Regions from separate parts of the Mesorhizobium sp. M0701 genome, predicted to be linked through region 3. Evidence: riboswitches for the same ligand, from Rfam matches in the RefSeq annotation. Region 3 holds a riboswitch; each other region holds the start of a gene.

Region 1 (3,274 bases), on a different contig from region 3:
TTTATTGGCGGCGCCGGTGACGTACTCAACCAGACGCCGGTTCCGTACGGCCCTTTCGATACCAATGTGGTTCAGTACTACTTCGACGTCGGGAACGGCTTTTCGGCCGTGGTTTCGCTCGAAGAAGGCTCGGGCGTGGTCGGCACAATCGACAGCTACGCTCCGCACGTAGTCGGCGGCTTGAAATACACACATGGCTGGGGCGCGATCACCGGCGTTGCCGCTTACGATAGCAACTACGAATCGGTGGCCGCCAAGGTCCGTGTCGACATCAATGTCACCAACAAACTGTTGCTGTTCGGAATGTTCGGCTACGGTTCCAGGGGCAAGCTCAACGACGACTCCACGAACGCGATCGACGCTCATGGTCGCGGCTTCTATAAGATTTGGGGCGGGAACTGGGCTTTCTGGGCTGGCGCCGCTTACGAGCTCAACGAGACAACTTCGTTCAAGCTTCAGCTCTCCGGTGATCAGCTCAAGAACCATGGTGTCGCTGCAAACGTCGCCTATGCGTTTCTTCCAGATTTCACAGTTACGGCGGAACTCGACTATGGCCGATACGGTAACTTCGCCGTCGGCAAGCTGGACGCTTCCAACGTGAATTGGACCAACGCCAACAAGAAGAGCAGTGTCGGCGGAATCCTGCGTTTCGAACGCTCATTCTAACGGATGAAAGGGTTGAGCTCCGAGATCCGGTTGAGCGGACCAATCCCGCAACACTCCAAGAGAACGTCGCATGGAAGCTATACGAGATTGGAGCCTCGATCTCGGGGCCGGACGATGTTTCATATCAGATCTGGTCCGGATGATCGCGCAGGCGATATTCATCGCTCGATTATGTGTTTTGATCTGCAGCTCTTTCATTTCCTCATCCCTTCCGCCCGCTTGACGGACCCTGCCATTCAGCAGTACCCGGCCAGGTTTTCCAAACTCGAAGGCCCAGTCGGGTCAGGACGTGTTCAACTTGTTGAGCGATTGTGGGGTGCGGCCCGACGCACTTGAAAATCGCAAATGGATCGCCTCCGTTCAGCCATCCCCGCGGAAATTCGGGCGCGAGAGAACAAGCTCCAGAGCATAAGCGAGGCTGATCGAGGAACAGACGATTCTCAGGCGACGCTCCATCCGATCTTGCGCCTGGCCGAGACGATCGCCCGACGATCCTCGCCGCGGCCAGAACGCGCTTGACAAACCGGAGCCGTCCCGTCCAACCTCACGCATTCACCAGGGGAGTCCCGGCAAGGGGCTGAGATACTGCTGGCATTCGCGGCGCAGTGACCCGTTGAACCTGATCCAGTTCATACTGGCGTAGGGACGGTGCAAGCGCTTTGCGGGAGTTTACGCCCGAGGTCCTGTTTCGGCAGGTCGCTAGAAGCGTCTTTTCATCCTTCCGGCACAGAACTGGGTCTCCAATGCAACGAGCAAAGGAGCCTCAAGATGAATGCCCTCACCCCCGCCGTCTCGACGGGACCGCTGCCTGCCTCACGCAAAATCCACAAATCCGGTACCATCCACCCGCAACTCAGGGTGCCGATGCGCGAAATCTCCGTCCATCCGACGGCAGGCGAGCCGCCGGTGACCGCTTACGATCCGTCGGGCCCCTATACCGATCCGGCTGTCGAAACCAGCATCGAAAAAGGCCTGGCCCGACTTCGCCACGAATGGATTTTGGCGCGCGGCGATGTCGAGGCCTATGACGGCCGCCATGTCCGGCCGGAAGACAATGGATTCGCGACGGGCGAGCGCCTGACGCCGGAGTTTCCCATCCGCAACCGGCCACTCCGGGCCCAGACCGGCAAGGCGGTGACGCAGCTTGCCTATGCGCGCGCCGGCATCATCACACCCGAAATGGAGTTCGTCGCCATCCGCGAGAACCTTGGTCGCGAGATCCTGCACGGCAAGCTTGAGCGCGACGGCGAGGCCTTCGGCGCGGCCGTTCCCGATTTCGTCACGCCGGATTTCGTGCGTGATGAGGTGGCGCGCGGACGCGCAATCATTCCCGCCAACATCAACCATCCCGAGAGCGAGCCGATGATCATCGGCCGCAATTTCCTGGTCAAGATCAACGCCAATATCGGTAACTCCGCCGTCACATCGTCGATGGCTGAAGAGGTCGAAAAGATGGTGTGGGCGATCCGCTGGGGCGCCGACACGGTGATGGATCTGTCGACCGGCCGCAACATCCGCGAATGGATCGTCCGCAACTCGCCGGTGTCGATCGGCACGGTGCCGCTCTACCAGGCGCTCGAGAAAGTCGGCGGCATTGCCGAGGATCTGACCTGGGAGGTTTACCGCGACACGCTGATCGAACAGGCCGAACAGGGCGTCGACTATTTCACCATCCATGCCGGCGTGCGGCTGCACTACATCCCGCTGACCGTTGACCGGGTCACGGGTATCGTCTCGCGCGGCGGCTCCATCATGGCCAAATGGTGCCTGCACCATCACCGGGAAAGCTTCCTCTATGAGCACTTCGCCGAGATCTGCGACATCTGCCGCGCCTATGACGTCTCCTTCTCGCTCGGCGACGGCCTTCGTCCCGGCTCGATTGCCGATGCCAACGACGCGGCGCAATTCGCCGAGCTGGAAACGCTCGGCGAGCTGACGCAGATCGCCTGGGCGAAGGATTGCCAGGTGATGATCGAGGGGCCCGGCCACGTGCCGATGCACAAGATCAAGGCGAACATGGACAAGCAGCTCGCCGTCTGTGGCGAGGCGCCGTTCTATACGCTTGGACCGCTGACGACCGACATCGCGCCGGGCTACGACCACATCACTTCCGGCATCGGCGCGGCGATGATCGGTTGGTTCGGCACCGCCATGCTCTGCTACGTCACGCCCAAGGAGCATCTCGGCCTTCCCGATCGCAACGATGTCAAGATCGGCGTGATCACCTACAAGATCGCCGCCCATGCCGCCGACCTGGCGAAGGGTCATCCGGCGGCGAAAGTCAGGGATGATGCCCTTTCCCGCGCGCGCTTCGAGTTCCGCTGGGAGGACCAGTTCAACCTGTCGCTTGATCCAGAAACCGCGCGATCTTTCCACGACCAGACCTTGCCCAAGGAAGCGCACAAGGTGGCGCATTTCTGCTCGATGTGCGGGCCGAAATTCTGCTCCATGCGCATCTCCCACGACATTCGCGCCGAGGCGCAGAAGGAGGGGATGGCGGCCATGGCGGAGAAATATCGCGCGGGCGGCGATCTTTATATGCCGGTGGAGACGCCCGAGGTAGAAAAACAGGCCTCAGTGCAGGAAGATCAGGGGGCGCGTTGAGCCA
Region 2 (3,274 bases), on a different contig from region 3:
CGCGCTCGAGAAAACGGCGGTCATGCGAGATGACGACCAGTGCCGAGGAGGTGCGGGCAAGCTCCTCCTCCAGCCATTCGATGACCGAAAGGTCAAGATGATTGGTCGGCTCATCGAGGAGGAGAATGTCGGGCTCCGGCGCCATGACGCGGGCGAGGGCGGCGCGCCGCGCCTCGCCGCCGGAGAGGTCGTTCGGCCGTTCCTCGCCGGATAGGCCGAGATGCTCCATCAGGTAGGTGGCGCGGTAGGGATCGTCGGCCGGCCCGAGCCCCGCCTCGACATAGGCGCGGACAGTCGCAAAGCCGTCCATGTCGGGCATTTGCGGCAAGTAGCGCACGGTCGCCGATGGCTGGCGGAAGACTTCGCCGTCCTGCGGTTCGATCAGCCCGGCGGCGATCTTGAGGAGCGTCGACTTGCCAGAGCCGTTGCGGCCGACCAGGGCGATCTTGTCGCCAACTGAGGCTGTCAGGGCGGCACCGTCTAGCAGCGGCGTGCCGCCAAAGGTCAGCTTTATCCCGTCGAGATTGAGAAGCGGCGGCGCCATGTCAGCTTTCTGGGCTCAGCTTTCCGGAAGAGGATAGGGATGCGCGAGCAGCAGCGCGCGGCCGCTGGCCAGCGCGATTTCCAACCGGCCCCTGACCTCGTTGGAAATGGTCAGCGACGAGCCGAACGCAACCTCGACATGGTCGAGCGGCCATTTGGCGCCGGTGACTGTCAGGCCGGCGAGATCCGAAAAGCCGAGCACCGAAAACAGCGTGCCGTCGGCATAGTCGAAGTCAGTCTTTCCCGGCAGCAAGGGAATGCCTTCCTGTGCGCCGCTGGTCAAAAGCACTTCCGTCCCGCCTTCCGCCAGCCGGACGCTCAGCGCCAGATGCAGGAAGATGTGGTCGGTACGTTTGCCGCCGAAGGCGCCTGCGAGCACAAGGCTGGTCGCACCACGTTCGAGTGCGGCGGCGATAGCGAGTTCACCGTCGGTCTTGTCTTTTTCGGCGGGAAACACCTGCCGTGGCACGGCGGCCAGATCCTCCGGCAACTCGGCAGGCACCGAATCGAAATCGCCGACCCAGAGTTCCGGCCTCAGGCCCAGCATGCGGGCATGGCCGATGCCGGCATCGGCGGCGATGACACGCGAGCCTTCGACCTGGCGGTCGAGCAGCGGCGTGCGGATGAGATCGCCGCCAAGCAGGATGGTGAATGTGCTCATATCTCGTGGCCCTTACCAGCCCTGCCCCGGAAACGGAAGATGAAACGGCAGACGAAACGGAAGGCTGGGCTTTGGATGCCCGGCAAACTTCCGCTTGCGCAGCACTTCCGCCGGGCCTATGTGTCGCAACGCTCTAACGGGGTGCCGGACGCGATTTTCGCGGACCGGCTGAGAGGCAAGACTGCCAACCCGCTGAACCTGATCCGGTTTGTACCGGCGGAGGGATTAGACGTTTCGGACAGCCCGACGCCTCAATTCCTTTCAACGCGAACGAAGGAGGCGCCGATGCGCAGTTTTTTCCACTCTCTTGTCTCAATTGTCCTGCTTGCGGCATCCGCGCTCGCCTTGCCAGGGCAGGCATCGGCACAGGATAGGCTGACGATCTATACCTATGAAAGCTTCACCGCCGATTGGGGTCCGGGACCGGCGGTGAAGAAGGCCTTCGAGGCCGAATGCAGTTGCGTCGTCGAATTCGTCTCGGTCGCCGACGGCGTGGCGCTGCTCAACCGTGTGAAGCTGGAAGGCGCCGCGACCAAGGCCGATATCGTACTTGGCCTCGATACCAATTTGACGGCGGATGCCAAGGCAACCGGCCTGTTTTCGCCGCATGGCGCAATATCGGGCGTCAGTGTGCCGGGCGGCTGGAGCGACGATATTTTTGTGCCGTTCGACTATGGCTATTTCGCCATCGTCTACGATACCGAAAAACTGAAGAGCCCGCCGAAGAGCCTCAGGGAATTGGTCGAGGGCGATGCCGGAGAGAAGATCGTCATCCAGGATCCGCGCACCTCGACGCCGGGCCTTGGCCTGCTGCTGTGGGTCAAGTCGGTCTATGGCGACAAGGCGCCGGAAGCCTGGGCCAAACTCAAGGCGAAGGTGCTGACGGTAACGCCGGGCTGGAGCGAGGCCTACGGCCTGTTCACCAAGGGCGAGGCGCCGATGGTGCTGTCCTACACCACCTCGCCGGCCTACCACATGGTCGCCGAAAACACCGAGCGCTACCAGGCGGCGTCCTTCGAGGAGGGCGAATATCTGCAGATCGAGGTTGCGGGGATCACCACCAAGGGTGCGAAGAACCCGCTGGCAGAAAAGTTCATTGCCTTCATGACCGGACCGAAATTCCAGGATGTCATTCCCGAAACCAACTGGATGTTCCCGGCCGGCAAAACCGACAAGCCGCTCAACCCGGCGTTCGACAAGCTGGTCAAGCCGACCAAGACCTTGCTGTTCAGCCCGGAAGACGTCGCGGCCAACCGCAAGGCCTGGGTCGATGAGTGGCTTGCGGCGATGAGCAAGTAGGGCTCAAGCCTCGTCGGATGTTTGCGCCAAGCCACCCCCCTCTGGCCTGCCGGCCATCTCCCCCTCAAGGGGGGAGGTCGGCAGCTTTGTCGCCTCTCCTCGTCCTGCCACTTGTGAGATTGGCGAAGGCGGCTGAGTGCGCAATCCCCCCCCTTGAGGGGGAGATGGCCGGCAGGCCAGAGGGGGGTGGGCTCGGCCATTGTCAGGTGTTTCCTTCGATCAACACCTGTCGTAGCGTCGGGTAGCGCGACATGCGTACGCGTCATCCGGCCGATCCCCGCGTCACTGCCGGCATCGTCGCGCTCGCCGCCATCGCGCTGCTGATCGGCGGTGCATTCGCCGGGCTCGTCGTCGAAGCCACACGCGACCTGTCCGGCGCCGCCGCCGCTTTCGATTCCTATCTCTTGCGCGTCGTCCGTTTCACGCTCTGGCAGGCTCTGCTGTCGACCCTGCTCTCCGTCGCACCGGCGCTGTTTGTCGCGCGTGCACTGTCGCGGCATCCACAGCTTTTCGGGCGAGGCTTCATCCTGCAGCTTTTCGCCGTGCCGCTGGCGCTGCCGGCCATTGTTGCCGCACTCGGTGTCTTGGCGCTCTATGGCCGCGCCGGCCATTTTGCCGGCACGCTGGGCGCGCTAGGCGGCCAGAGCTGGCCCGGCATCTATGGCCTGTCGGGCATACTCGTCGCCCATGTCTTCTTCAACCTGCCGCTAGCGACGCGGCTGTTCCTGGAGGCGTTGCAGACCGTGCCGGCCGACCAATGGCGGCTGGCGA
Region 3 (3,274 bases):
TGAGCGGTGCGTCGGTCTCGTCCGCCGGCACGTAGAGATCGCCGCCCTCGCGGTATTTCGCCGCCATCGCCGCCATGCCCTCTTTCTGTGCCTCGGCGCGGATGTCGTGAGAGATACGCATCGAGCAGAATTTCGGTCCGCACATCGAGCAGAAATGCGCCACCTTGTGCGCCTCCTTGGGCAAGGTCTGGTCGTGGAAGGACCGCGCGGTTTCCGGGTCGAGCGACAGATTGAACTGGTCCTCCCAGCGGAACTCGAAGCGCGCGCGGGAAAGCGCATCATCCCTGACTTTCGCTGCCGGATGGCCCTTCGCCAGGTCGGCGGCGTGGGCGGCTATCTTGTAGGTGATCACGCCGATCTTGACGTCGCTGCGATCGGGAAGGCCGAGATGCTCCTTGGGCGTGACGTAGCAGAGCATGGCGGTGCCGAACCAGCCGATCATCGCGGCGCCGATGCCTGAGGTGATGTGGTCGTAGCCCGGCGCGATGTCGGTCGTCAGCGGTCCAAGCGTATAGAACGGCGCCTCGCCGCAGACGGCGAGTTGCTTGTCCATGTTCGCCTTGATTTTGTGCATCGGCACGTGGCCAGGCCCCTCGATCATCACCTGGCAATCCTTCGCCCAGGCGATCTGCGTCAGCTCGCCGAGCGTTTCCAGCTCGGCGAACTGCGCCGCGTCGTTGGCATCGGCGATCGAGCCTGGACGAAGGCCGTCGCCGAGCGAGAAGGAGACGTCGTAGGCTCTGGCGATGTCGCAGATCTCGGCGAAGTGCTCGTAGAGGAAGCTTTCCCGGTGATGGTGCAGGCACCATTTGGCCATGATTGAGCCGCCGCGCGAGACGATACCCGTCACCCGGTCGACGGTCAGCGGGATGTAATGCAGCCGCACGCCGGCGTGGATGGTGAAATAGTCGACGCCTTGCTCGGCCTGTTCGATCAGCGTGTCGCGGTAGACCTCCCAGGTCAGATCCTCGGCAATGCCGCCGACCTTTTCGAGCGCCTGGTACAGCGGCACCGTGCCGATCGGCACCGGCGCGTTGCGGACGATCCAGTCGCGGATGTTGTGGATGTTGCGGCCGGTCGACAGGTCCATCACCGTATCGGCGCCCCAGCGGATCGCCCACACCATCTTTTCGACCTCTTCCGCCATCGACGATGTGACGGCGGAGTTACCGATATTGGCGTTGATCTTGACCAGGAAATTGCGGCCGATGATCATTGGCTCGCTCTCGGGATGGTTGATGTTGGCGGGAATGATCGCCCGTCCGCGCGCCACCTCGTCACGCACGAATTCGGGCGTGACGAAATCGGGCAGTGTCGCGCCGAAAGCCTCGCCGTCGCGCTCAAGCTTGCCGTGCAGGATCTCGCGACCAAGGTTCTCGCGGATGGCGACGAACTCCATTTCGGGTGTGATGATGCCTGCGCGCGCGTAGGCAAGCTGCGTCACCGCCTTGCCTGCTTTGGCCCTGAGCGGTCGGTGGCGGATGGGAAATTCCGGCGTCAGGCGTTCGCCCGTCGCGAATCCGTTGTCCTCCGGCCGGACATGGCGACCGTCACCGGCCTCGACATCGCCACGCGCCAAGATCCATTCGTGGCGAAGCCGGGCCAGGCCCTTTTCAATGCTGGTTTCGACAGTCGGGTCGGTATAGGGGCCGGACGGATCGTAGACGGTGACGGGCGGCTCGCCGGCTGTCGGATGGACGGAGATTTCGCGCATCGGCACCCTGAGCTGCGGGTGGATGGTACCGGATTTGTGGATTTTGCGTGAGGCAGGCAGCGGTCCCGTCGAGACGGCGGGGGTGAGGGCATTCATCTTGAGGCTCCTTTGCTCGTTGCATTGGAGACCCAGTTCTGTGCCGGAAGGATGAAAAGACGCTTTGGTCGACCTGCTCGAAACAGGACCTCGGGCGTGAACTCCCGCAAAGCGCTTGCACCGTCCCTACGCCAGTATGAACTGGATCAGGTTCAACGGGTCACTGCGCCGCGAAAGCCAGCAGTATCTCAGCCCCTTGCCGGGACTCCCCTGGTGAATGCGTGAGGTTGGACGGGACGGCTCCGGTTTGTCAAGCGCGTTCTGGCCGCGGCTGATCGGCGGCCGGTCAGACCGTGCGGAAAAAATCGTGCATGTCTCGGCGACAAGTCAAGCGTCGGAGATGAAGGCAGGGACAAGGGAATCGCAAACCGTCGGACTAAAAATCGATCCTGATGATCACACCTTCAATGGGCACCAAAGGTTTGCGCGTAGATCGCCTCGATTCTTCCTGCCTCGTCACTGGTCAGCGCGGCGAATTCCTTTTCGCGCGCGCGATTCGATAGATGTCCATCATTCTGGTGAAGAAAACGGAAGAGCAGATCGGTCAACCGCTCGGGCATGTCGATAAAGGCGTCCACCTGCTGCCGGAACTGATCGTAGCGCTGCAGAAATGCGGTTTCCTCGGGAAGGTCCCGTTCGATCGTCCGCTGAACGCAGGCATAGAGGAATTCGGCGTGCGGGGTTGCATCGAAGAACCGGTAGAAATCACCGGTGTCATTCAGCACCCGGACGTTGAATTGCGGCGTCGGTTCCCATTCCACCAACGGCAGAAGGCGCTGCGAATAGCTCTCGAGCACGCCCCTGTACTCGTTGATCTGGTCCAGGATCGCGGCCGAGACGGGAAAGACCACTCCCGGCGGATTGAAGCCGCGCATGGCAAGGACGTGGTGGATTAGGTAGCGGTGAATGCGGCCGTTTCCGTCCTCGAATGGGTGAATGTAGACAAAGCCGAAGGCGAGGATTGCGGCGGCTACGACTGCATCAAGCTTTTGCGCGGGGCCCTGATCGAACGCTGCCATTCCATCGATTAGCCGCGGCAGGTCCTCGGGCCGAGCGCCGATGTGATCGGGCAAGGGCGTGCCGTTGTCTCGGTCATGCTCGCCGACGAAACCTCCTTCTTTTCGGAAGCCAAGTCTTACGAAACGGGCGTCGCCAAGTACAATTCTTTGCAGACGCAGCAGCTCATCGCGATCGATCGGCCAGCGGCCGGCTTCGCCGATGGCGCGGCCCCAGCGCTGGATGCGATCTTGCGGCGGGTGCTCGCCCTCGATCGCATAGCTTGATCGCGAGTCTTTGAGCAAAAGAAAGGCGGCGGTCCGAGCAAGGAGGTCGCGCGGCACGTCCGCTACGATTGCCTCCGCGCGCCGCGGTAGTTCAAGGCCGATGAATTTTTCCAGAATCTTGGTGCGGAACACCAGAGGGCAGAACTCACGCGTGCCGGGGAGATTGTCCCTTACGCGGTAG

The links. Region 3 has a riboswitch for thiamine pyrophosphate ahead of thiC (phosphomethylpyrimidine synthase ThiC). Riboswitches for the same ligand answer to the same signal wherever they lie in the genome.
Region 1: another riboswitch for thiamine pyrophosphate. It lies ahead of thiC (phosphomethylpyrimidine synthase ThiC); the one in region 3 lies ahead of thiC (phosphomethylpyrimidine synthase ThiC).
Region 2: another riboswitch for thiamine pyrophosphate. It lies ahead of thiB (thiamine ABC transporter substrate binding subunit); the one in region 3 lies ahead of thiC (phosphomethylpyrimidine synthase ThiC).

Annotation. Positions count from the first base shown of each region.
Region 1 is NZ_JAMYPO010000058.1:8,459-11,732, forward strand. Features, by position in the region: gene NKI24_RS32265 (porin) at 1-666, shown strand, start outside; TPP riboswitch at 1,214-1,330, shown strand; gene thiC (phosphomethylpyrimidine synthase ThiC) at 1,435-3,270, shown strand; partial or broken gene thiO (glycine oxidase ThiO) at 3,274-3,274, shown strand, end outside.
Region 2 is NZ_JAMYPO010000011.1:93,349-96,622, forward strand. Features, by position in the region: gene NKI24_RS13815 (ABC-F family ATP-binding cassette domain-containing protein) at 1-544, opposite strand, end outside; gene NKI24_RS13820 (thiamine diphosphokinase) at 560-1,204, opposite strand; TPP riboswitch at 1,332-1,446, shown strand; gene thiB (thiamine ABC transporter substrate binding subunit) at 1,490-2,503, shown strand; gene thiP (thiamine/thiamine pyrophosphate ABC transporter permease) at 2,755-3,274, shown strand, end outside.
Region 3 is NZ_JAMYPO010000010.1:133,383-136,656, forward strand. Features, by position in the region: gene thiC (phosphomethylpyrimidine synthase ThiC) at 1-1,810, opposite strand, end outside; TPP riboswitch at 1,916-2,032, opposite strand; gene NKI24_RS12915 (Fic family protein) at 2,215-3,274, opposite strand, start outside.